2 regions of the Paenibacillus protaetiae genome follow, and region 1 is predicted to be linked to the other one. Evidence: a T-box and tRNA genes for the amino acid it is inferred to sense, from the RefSeq annotation. Region 1 holds a T-box; the other holds one or more tRNA genes.

The links. The T-box of region 1 lies ahead of argS (arginine--tRNA ligase). A T-box ahead of a tRNA ligase gene usually reads a tRNA of that ligase, here a tRNA-Arg.
Region 2: it has a tRNA-Arg gene. The T-box ahead of argS (arginine--tRNA ligase) is inferred to sense a tRNA for this amino acid. The anticodon was not compared.

The regions. Positions count from the first base shown of each region.
Region 1 is NZ_CP035492.1:3,879,240-3,883,661, reverse strand. It holds gene ET464_RS17975 (metal-dependent hydrolase) at 1-288, shown strand, start outside; gene ET464_RS17970 (protein YxiS) at 307-609, shown strand; gene ET464_RS17965 (L-lactate dehydrogenase) at 787-1,746, shown strand; T-box leader at 1,798-2,037, shown strand; gene argS (arginine--tRNA ligase) at 2,121-3,905, shown strand; gene ET464_RS17955 (hypothetical protein) at 3,972-4,247, opposite strand.
Region 2 is NZ_CP035492.1:3,752,240-3,756,661, forward strand. It holds gene ET464_RS17395 (MFS transporter) at 1-268, shown strand, start outside; gene nfsA (oxygen-insensitive NADPH nitroreductase) at 448-1,188, shown strand; gene ET464_RS17405 (ABC transporter ATP-binding protein) at 1,456-2,301, shown strand; tRNA gene ET464_RS17410 (tRNA-Gly) at 2,576-2,650, shown strand; tRNA gene ET464_RS17415 (tRNA-Arg) at 2,652-2,728, shown strand; tRNA gene ET464_RS17420 (tRNA-Pro) at 2,751-2,827, shown strand; tRNA gene ET464_RS17425 (tRNA-Gly) at 2,834-2,907, shown strand; gene ET464_RS17430 (MFS transporter) at 3,199-4,422, opposite strand, start outside.

The sequences.
Region 1 (4,422 bases):
GGCGCAGGGCTTGCTTATGCCGGCTGGTCCATACAGGCAAGATGGATGATCGGGCTCGGCGTATTTGTCGCATGGGCGCCATGGCTCAAACACCGCGGCTTAACGCATACGGTATGGGCTGTCGCCGGATGGGGCTGGATTGGCATGCAGCTGGAGCAGGAGCTTGGGCTGGATGGAATCGCCAATGCGGCCATCGCTGGATATGCCTCGCATTTGCTGGCCGATACGCTGACGGCAAACGGTGTAAAATGGCTGTATCCGTTGTATAAAAAAGCGATCAAAATTTAATAGAGGTGAATGCAGTTTATGAGCAGCAACCTGGAGCAGCAAATAATCGAAAGCTACAAACGGGATGAACAGATGATGGTGTTAGTATTCGCGCAGTGGTGCGTCAACAACGGGCTGGACCCCGTTCAGCTCTATGCCCGCGCTTATCCGAACCAGGCTGCGAACGAGGCGCTGCAGCAGGCGATCGCCTTGACGGTTCCGAAAGAAGAGGCCGGGGACATTCCGGATGATACGGTGCTGGGCGTGCTATCGCTGTATAACAATGTGGATCTCGCTTTCGTCGTCACCGAGGAAATCGGTAACAGAGGCAAACAGAAATAACCTGGTTTACACAGCTGGCCCAATAAGCAGCAAGGCCGTTCCGTTATGATGCGGGACGGCCTTGCTGCATTTTCGCTCCTCGGGTGCCATGCCCTTCGTGCCTTTCAAGTCATACATCCGGCATCTTCCGCCATATAGTAGCAATAACTTGCACAGAAGACAGAAAGGATGAGGCGGATGGGAAGCCAAGCGCGAAAAGTCGCGATTATCGGCGTTGGTTATGTCGGCTCAAGCTGCGCCTACTCCTTGATCAACCAGTCCATATGCGATGAAATTATGCTCGTTGACCGCAAGCCCGACCGCGCCTACGCCCAGGCGCTTGATTTATCGCATTGCATGGATTTTGTCCATTCGCGGACCAAAGTTTACAAGGGCACTTACGAGCAATGCGCCGACATGGATATCATCATCTTATGTGCAGGGGCTTATCCGCCAAACGGCGGCACAAGGCTGGAGCTCCTGAATACAGTCATGGACATTCATGAACCGATGATCAAGACGATTATGGCAAGCGGTTTTCAAGGCATATTTCTCGCAGCGTCCAATCCTGTCGATATTGTCACCTATGCCGTCTGGCGGCTGTCCGGGCTGCCTCGCAGCCACGTGCTCGGCACGGGAACGTCCATCGACTCCTCCCGGCTCAAAACGCTGCTGTCCGAGCATCTGCTCGTCGATCCGCGCAGCGTGCACGGCTATGTGCTTGGCGAGCACGGCGAATCGCAATTCCCCGCCTGGTCGCATGTGACGGTCGGCGGCAAGCCGCTGCTTGATATACTGCGCCAGCATCCGCAGCGGTTTGGCCATGTCAGCCTGGAGGATATATCGCTCCATACCAAAAACGTAGGCTGGGAAATTTACAGCCTGAAAGGCTCTACCCATTATGGCGTCGCCAATGCGCTTGCGTTTATTGTCCGTTCCATATTCAACGACGACCACCGGATCATTGCCGTCTCTACCATCTTGGACGGCGAATATGGCTGCCGCGGCATCAGTGCCGGCGTGCCGGCCATCATTACCCGAGGGGGCGTAAAGGAAGTGGTCGAGCTGAATTTAACGCCAAAGGAAAAAGAGCAAATGCGCCAATCGTGCGCGATTATTAAATCTGCGATTGATACGCTGCCGTTTGATCCGGCGTAGCCAAACGAATTTTACGCTTGATTTTTCAGAATAGTTCGATTAATATAACGTGTAATATTGACGAACGGGAAAGTAGCCAAATGGGAATTGGCAGCGAGCCGGGTTGGTAGAAGCCGGCAAGGAACATTTGGGGAAGAGGGCCCGGGAGATGGCGATTCGATGCCGCTGCAGGTTATAAGCGTGAGGTAGAGTCGTCCGGTTCGGAACCGTTACAACGGCAAAGATATCATCTCCGCATTATCCGGCGATGATAACAAGAGTGGCACCGCGGGCTTATTCCCCGTCTCTTACGAGACGGGGGTTTTTGGTTTGAAATCAGAATCGCCCGGCCGGGCTGCCGAAGATTGCCGCAACATACAAAGGGGGTTATTCCAATGATGCTGAATCTGAAACATGCCGCCGCTTCTCATTTGGCCGCTTTATTGCCGGATCCGTTCGGCGACGCAGACCGCCTGCCGGCGATGCTGGAGTATCCGGCCGAACGCGGCCGGGGAGATGTCGCTTTTCCATGCTTTGCGCTGGCAAAAGCAATGCAGCAAAGCCCTGCCGTTATCGCCCGGCAGCTCGCTGAGCAATTAAATGCCCGGACAGCACACTTTACCGCGCATGCTGACGGCCCTTACGTCAACTTTGCTTTTGACCGGGCGTACTTGGCGCCGTCTATTCTGCAAGCGGCAAGCGCTGAACAATTCGGCCAATCCAAGCAGCGCGAAGGCCGGCGGATCGTAATTGACCTTTCCTCGCCAAATATAGCGAAACCTTTTGGCATCGGCCATTTGCGTTCAACAATGATCGGCAATGCGGTTGCCAACCTGCTGGAGCAAACCGGCGCTGAAACGGTGCGCGTCAACCATATCGGCGACTGGGGCACGCAGTTCGGCAAAATGATTGCCGCTTATTTGCGGTGGGCCGACGAAAGCCGCATCGCCGAGCTTGGGCCTATTAAAGCGTATTTGGAGCTGTACGTTAAATTCCATGAGGAAGCGAAAGCGGCGCCCGCGCTGGAGGATGAGGCAAGAAGCTGGTTCCATAAGCTGGAAACCGGCGATGAACAGGCTTTGCCGCTATGGCGCAAGTTCGTGGACGAAAGCATGCAGGAATTCAACAAGCTGTACAGCCGGCTGGGCGTCCGGTTCGACCATGTGCTCGGGGAAAGTTTTTACAACGATAAAATGGATGACGTAACCCGCGAGCTGGAAGCCAAAGGACTGCTGGAGGAAAGCGACGGCGCGCTGGTTGTAAGGCTGGACGAATACGGGCTGCCGCCGTGCCTGATTGTCAAATCCGACGGCGCTTCGATTTATGCGACCCGCGATCTGGCTACCGCGCTGTACCGGCATAACGCCATGGGCGGCGATGAGCTGCTGTATGTGGTTGGCGGCGAGCAGGCGCTCCATTTTCGCCAGCTGTTTCTCGTCCTTGCGAAGCTTGGTTACGCTTGGGTAGAACAGTGCCGGCACATATCGTTTGGGCTGATGAAGATCGAAGGCCGCAAAATGTCCACCCGCAAAGGGAAGGTTGTGTTTCTGGAGGAGGTGCTGGATGAAGCCGTTCAGCATGCGCTGAGCAAAATCGAGCAAAAAAATCCGGATTTGCCGGATAAGGAACAGGTGGCCGAGGCCATTGGCGTCGGGGCTGTTATATTTGCCGATTTAAAAAATACTCGCCAGTTGGAAGTCAATTTCTCCTTGGAGGATATTGTCCAGTTCGACGGCGAAACCGGGCCGTACTTGCAGTATACGTATGCGCGCACAAGAAGCCTGCTTGCCAAAGCTCTTGCCGGCGAAAAAGCTGCACCGGCGGGCAGATCGGCGGGCGGCGCCGGCACGGATGGCGAGTCCGCCGATCCGGGCAGCACCGCTGCAGACGCCGCACCCGGCTACAGCTGCCTAAGCAGCGATACATCCTGGGAGCTGCTGACCGCGCTGCTCCGCTATCCGGAGGCCGTCAGCCTTGCCGCCGACAAAGCGGAGCCGTCCGTGCTCGCCAAATATTTGCTGGAGCTGGCCCGCTTGTTCAACCGGTTTTATACGCATGAACGGGTGCTCGCCGAACATGCGCCTGAACGTCTGGCCAAGCTGCGGCTGACAGAAGCGGCGGGCGATACGATCCGGAGAGGTCTTGCCATTCTGGGCATCGAAACGCCGGAGCAAATTTAAACGAAAAAAACCCGACTGCTTCCGCGGAACCGCGGGAAGCTTCGGGTTTTATACTTTGCGTGTTAACTAGTCGAGAACGCTGGAAATCAAATCGCCGTCAATAATTTGGCGTTCGATGTATTCGGCGTTTTTCTCCAGGCAGTTGCAGTAGTAATCTTTGTGGCAGATCGGGCACGGCACGTTAAGCAAACGAGTTACCGCCGTCATTTTCCACTCCGGCTTATTGGTGAAGAAAGCTCTTCCTTTTGCACCTTCGCCCAGTGTGATAATGAACTGATACAAGCCTGTTTTTAGGTTTTTGTCGGAAGCGGCAATGCCCCGAATTTGCAATTTAGAGTTCATCTTAATCACCTTATCTTTTATTAAAGTGCATTCGTAATAATACCGCTAAAGCCTCGTGAAGTCAAGTACAAGCCGCTTTTGCGGCACTGCTGCGCCTCTGCCGCTTTATAGGAATACACTATAAACTTCATTCCTTTTATATATTTCTTGTTTGCCGCCCGTTCTTTTACAATAA
Region 2 (4,422 bases), 130 kb from region 1:
AGCAATTATTTTGCTGGACCTTGGTATCCAAGGGGCCCAGGTCGCTAACCAATCACGGATATCCAGCTTGGATAATGATGCAAGAAGCCGGCTCAACACGATTTATATGGTGTCTACTTTTGTAGGCGGAGCGTTTGGTTCTTTTGTCGGCAGCTTAATCTGGGAGAAAAACGGCTGGGCCGGTATTACTTGGGCAGGTTTAGGTTTGGGAGCCGCCTCGATTGCAGTTTGGCTATGGCATCGTTTAGTGCCGGGGAAGGCGAAGTAGATGTGATGCTTGAACATAAAAGCGGGAGCTCTTGGTCAGCAGGGGGCTTCTGCTTTTTGCTGTGGATGCAAAAAAAGAGCTTTTTGTGCAGCGCGCTGGATGAGATTTGGATTTTTCCTTCGAGTTAGGTAATCTTTAAGAAGACTAAGCCCATGAATGATAAGGAGAGTGGATAATTGATGAACGAAACGATTAACCTGCTTAAACAGCATCGTTCCATACGCAAATTTACAAATGAGCTTGTCTCTCCCGAGCAGCTGCGCGATATTGTGGAGGCGGCGCAAAGCGCCTCAACCTCAAGCAATATGCAAGCTTATTCCATTATCGGTATAACGGATAAGGAGCTTCGCAGTAAGCTGGCTGAGTTAAGCGGCCATCAGGTTTATGTAGCGGAAGCACCGGTTTTTCTTGTCTGGTGTGCAGACTTGTACCGTTATGATCAGGCGATTAAGCTGCATAAAGACGAGGAGACAGAGCCCGCCGGCATGACGGAGAACTTCATTGTCGCTACGGTAGATGCGGCGCTTGCGGCACAAAATGCTGCGATTGCGGCTGAGTCGTTAGGGCTTGGCATTGTCTATATCGGGGGAATCCGCAATGATCCTGCTGAGGTTGCACGGCTGCTGGAGCTGCCGAAAGGCGTGTATCCTGTGTTTGGCATGTGCATCGGCGTACCGGATCAGGAGCCGCTGAGACGTCCAAGATTGCCGCTGGAAGGGGTATATGCGGAGAATCGGTATAGACCCGATAAAGTGTTGGAGGCGGTACATACTTACGACCATGCCCATAGAAGCTATATGATCAGCCGTTCGCAGGGGAAATCGGGCATTACCTGGTCCGAGGCGATGGAAGCGAAGGCTTCCCGCAACCGTACGCATATGCGCGAGTTTTTGAGCCGGCAAGGCTTCCATTTGAAATAAACGGTCAGCGGCGAATATCCACATGTGAATAAATGCGGACATAATCGCGATTATCCACACTATTTTGTTGCAAATAAAAGGCTAAAGCATTGACTTTCCTGCTGAGAACTATTATCATTGGATTTAATTGATAATGGTTCTCATAATTGGAACGATTCTAATTTAGGCATTAGCCATTTGAACTTCAAATGCGGTCTTTTTAATTTGAATTTTTGAATGATAAAAACAACAACACCATGGCGTGGTTGGAAAAGGAGTGTGTACGCATTGATTCGGCTGACTACCTCGAAACTTGATATTGCTTATGATGATCGGCTAATCGTTCAAGACTTAAATATTGCGATTCCTCAGGGGAAAATTACGGCGCTTGTTGGTTCCAACGGATCCGGCAAGTCCACTATCCTGAAAACGATGGCACGCCTTATGCAGCCTGCAAACGGAAGTGTGCTTCTGGACGGGAAGTCCATCCATAAGCAGTCTACGAAGGAAGTGGCGAAACAGCTGGCTATTCTCCCGCAAAATCCAACCGCGCCTGACGGCCTTACCGTATCTGAGCTAGTCTCCTACGGTCGTTTCCCTTATCAGAAAGGATTCGGAACGGTAACGAAGGAAGACCGGGAGGTTGTGAAATGGGCGATTGAAGCAACGGGCATGAGCGAATTCTCCGACCGTCCCGTCGACCAGCTGTCCGGCGGTCAAAGACAACGCGCCTGGATTGCGATGGCGCTTGCTCAAGAGACGGACATTCTTTTCCTCGATGAGCCAACAACTTTTTTGGATATGGCCCATCAGCTCGAAGTGCTGCAGTTGCTGCAAAAGCTGAACGAGATGAACAATCGGACGATTGTTATGGTTGTGCATGATTTGAATCATGCATCGCGTTATGCGCACCATATGATTGCGATCAAAAAAGGTACTGTATCCGGAGAAGGCTCTCCGGAAGAAGTAATGACACATGAAATTTTACGGGAAGTGTTTAACATCGAAGCGGATATCATTCCAGATCCGCGCACAGGCGTTCCGCTTTGCTTGCCTTATTCGCTGGCTGGCGAACCTATTGCAAACAAAGTTGCTTTTGGCCATGAAAAGGTACTGCAGGCTGCAGGCGCTTAAGCGAAGTTATAAAATGACGGAGGCAGGCTGTCCGATTCCATTCGGAACAACCTGCCTTTTTAATTACAGGGACTTTGGAACGGCGGAAAATAAGGTTCGATGGCGACGGAAATGCAGCCCAAAATCGCATAAATTTATTTTGTATGAGGAAAATAAATGCATAAAAAATTTTACAAAAGGTTTTTCAAAAAACAGTTGCATTTCATTTGAAGAGATGATATATTATATCTTGTCGCCGCGATAAACGGCGAAGAACGAAGAAGGCAGCAATCCTGCGGACGTGGCTCAGTGGTAGAGCATCGCCTTGCCAAGGCGAGGGTCGCGAGTTCGAATCTCGTCGTCCGCTCCATGTGCCCTTAGCTCAGCTGGATAGAGCGTTTGACTACGAATCAAAAGGCCGGGAGTTCGAATCTCTCAGGGCACGCCATTCTTCAACCACATATGTTTAACGGGATGTAGCTCAGCTTGGTAGAGCACCTGGTTTGGGACCAGGGGGTCGCATGTTCGAATCGTGTCATCCCGACCATGATTTGCGGGTGTAGTTCAATGGTAGAACTTTAGCCTTCCAAGCTAATAGCGTGGGTTCGATTCCCATCACCCGCTCCATATGCAAATAACCAAAACCTTGAGGACTCAAGGTTTTTTTTTGTTGTTTATGCGGTTAAAACACCCAAGCGGTGGAATCCGGTTGAATAGCAAGCGGGGATTCGCCTGTAGTTAAGCCGGCAGCTCCGCGCCAGAGTGTTCTCTTATTGCAGACGATAATGCCTGTATCCGCACTCCGGACACAGGCATTATCATTTTATCCACAATATTATTCACATTATCAACCGAATAATAAACGGCATTAATAAAAGATAAATGAGATGTTGTACACATATCCACAGAACAAGTTGTTCACATCTTGGATACAGCTTCAGCCGCTGTGGGGGACCTGTGCATGCCCGGGCTGTTTGCTATACGTCTGCTGAACAGGAGGAGCAAAATCCCGATACCGGCCATAATGCTGCCGGACAGCAGGAATGCTGTTGTTACGCCGTAGGCGGTTACGAGCAGGCCGCCGAGCAAGGGGCCGAGCAGCACAGCGGAGGATGTAACGCTGGATACCGTTCCGAACACGCGCCCGGTTAGTGATTCCGGCGTATGCTGCTGCACGGTAATTTGGAACGGTAAAAAAGTCATTCCTGCGCCAAAGCCGGCCACCATAAAACAAGCGGCGAGAAGGAAATAGCCAACCCCATTATACGGTCCATGAGCAGCCAGCAAACTGGCGGCGGAAAACACGACTCCCATTATGGCGCCGCCAGCAGCCATTTTGGTCAGCGGAGGCCACTTGAGGAAACGGATGGATAGGGTGGCCAGCAACGTGCCAGCCCCGCTTAAAGCAATGCAGTAACCAAGCAAGCCATGCGGCAGTCCTTCGATGCCGCGGAACAACACAACGACCTGGGAATCAGCGATTTGAAGCACCAGCAGCACAATGCCCAGCACCATCAGACCGTATGCAATAACGGGAATGCCGGCAATGATTCGCAAGCCTTCTGCCAGATCCGCCATAACGGATCTTTTTTTGGCATTGGCCGGCGCCCCATTGTTCACAGCGGCCGGGTTCTGCGCGTTCTGGCTGGGCTTATTCGTGACAAGCTGGTGTTTGCCGGGCACTTTGAGCAAAAACAAAGCCGAAACGGCGAAGCAGACAGCGTTAATCATAAAGCAGGCATTATCACCGAAAGCAGCATACAGGAAACCGCCGATTGCCGGGCCGATAATTTTGCTGCCTTGTTCAATGGTTGCGCTAATGGAAATAGCCTGCTCGAGTTGTTCCTTGGGGACGATCTCCTTCAGCTTGCCGTTTTTGGCGGGAGAAAACAAAGTGTCAAATATTCCTTTTACAAGGAGGAGGGCATAAACTTGCCAAAGCGTGCCGGCGGCCAAAAAGGCAGCCATAATGATAACGCGGGCGAGGTCCGATAAAACCATTAATTTCTTGCGCTCCATCCGGTCGGCTAACACGCCGGACAGCGGGCCGCCCACTAGCACCGGAATAACCATACATAACATCATCAGCGTAACTTCCCATGAGGTAGCATTCCATTTGAAGCCTACAACCGTAAGCAGGGC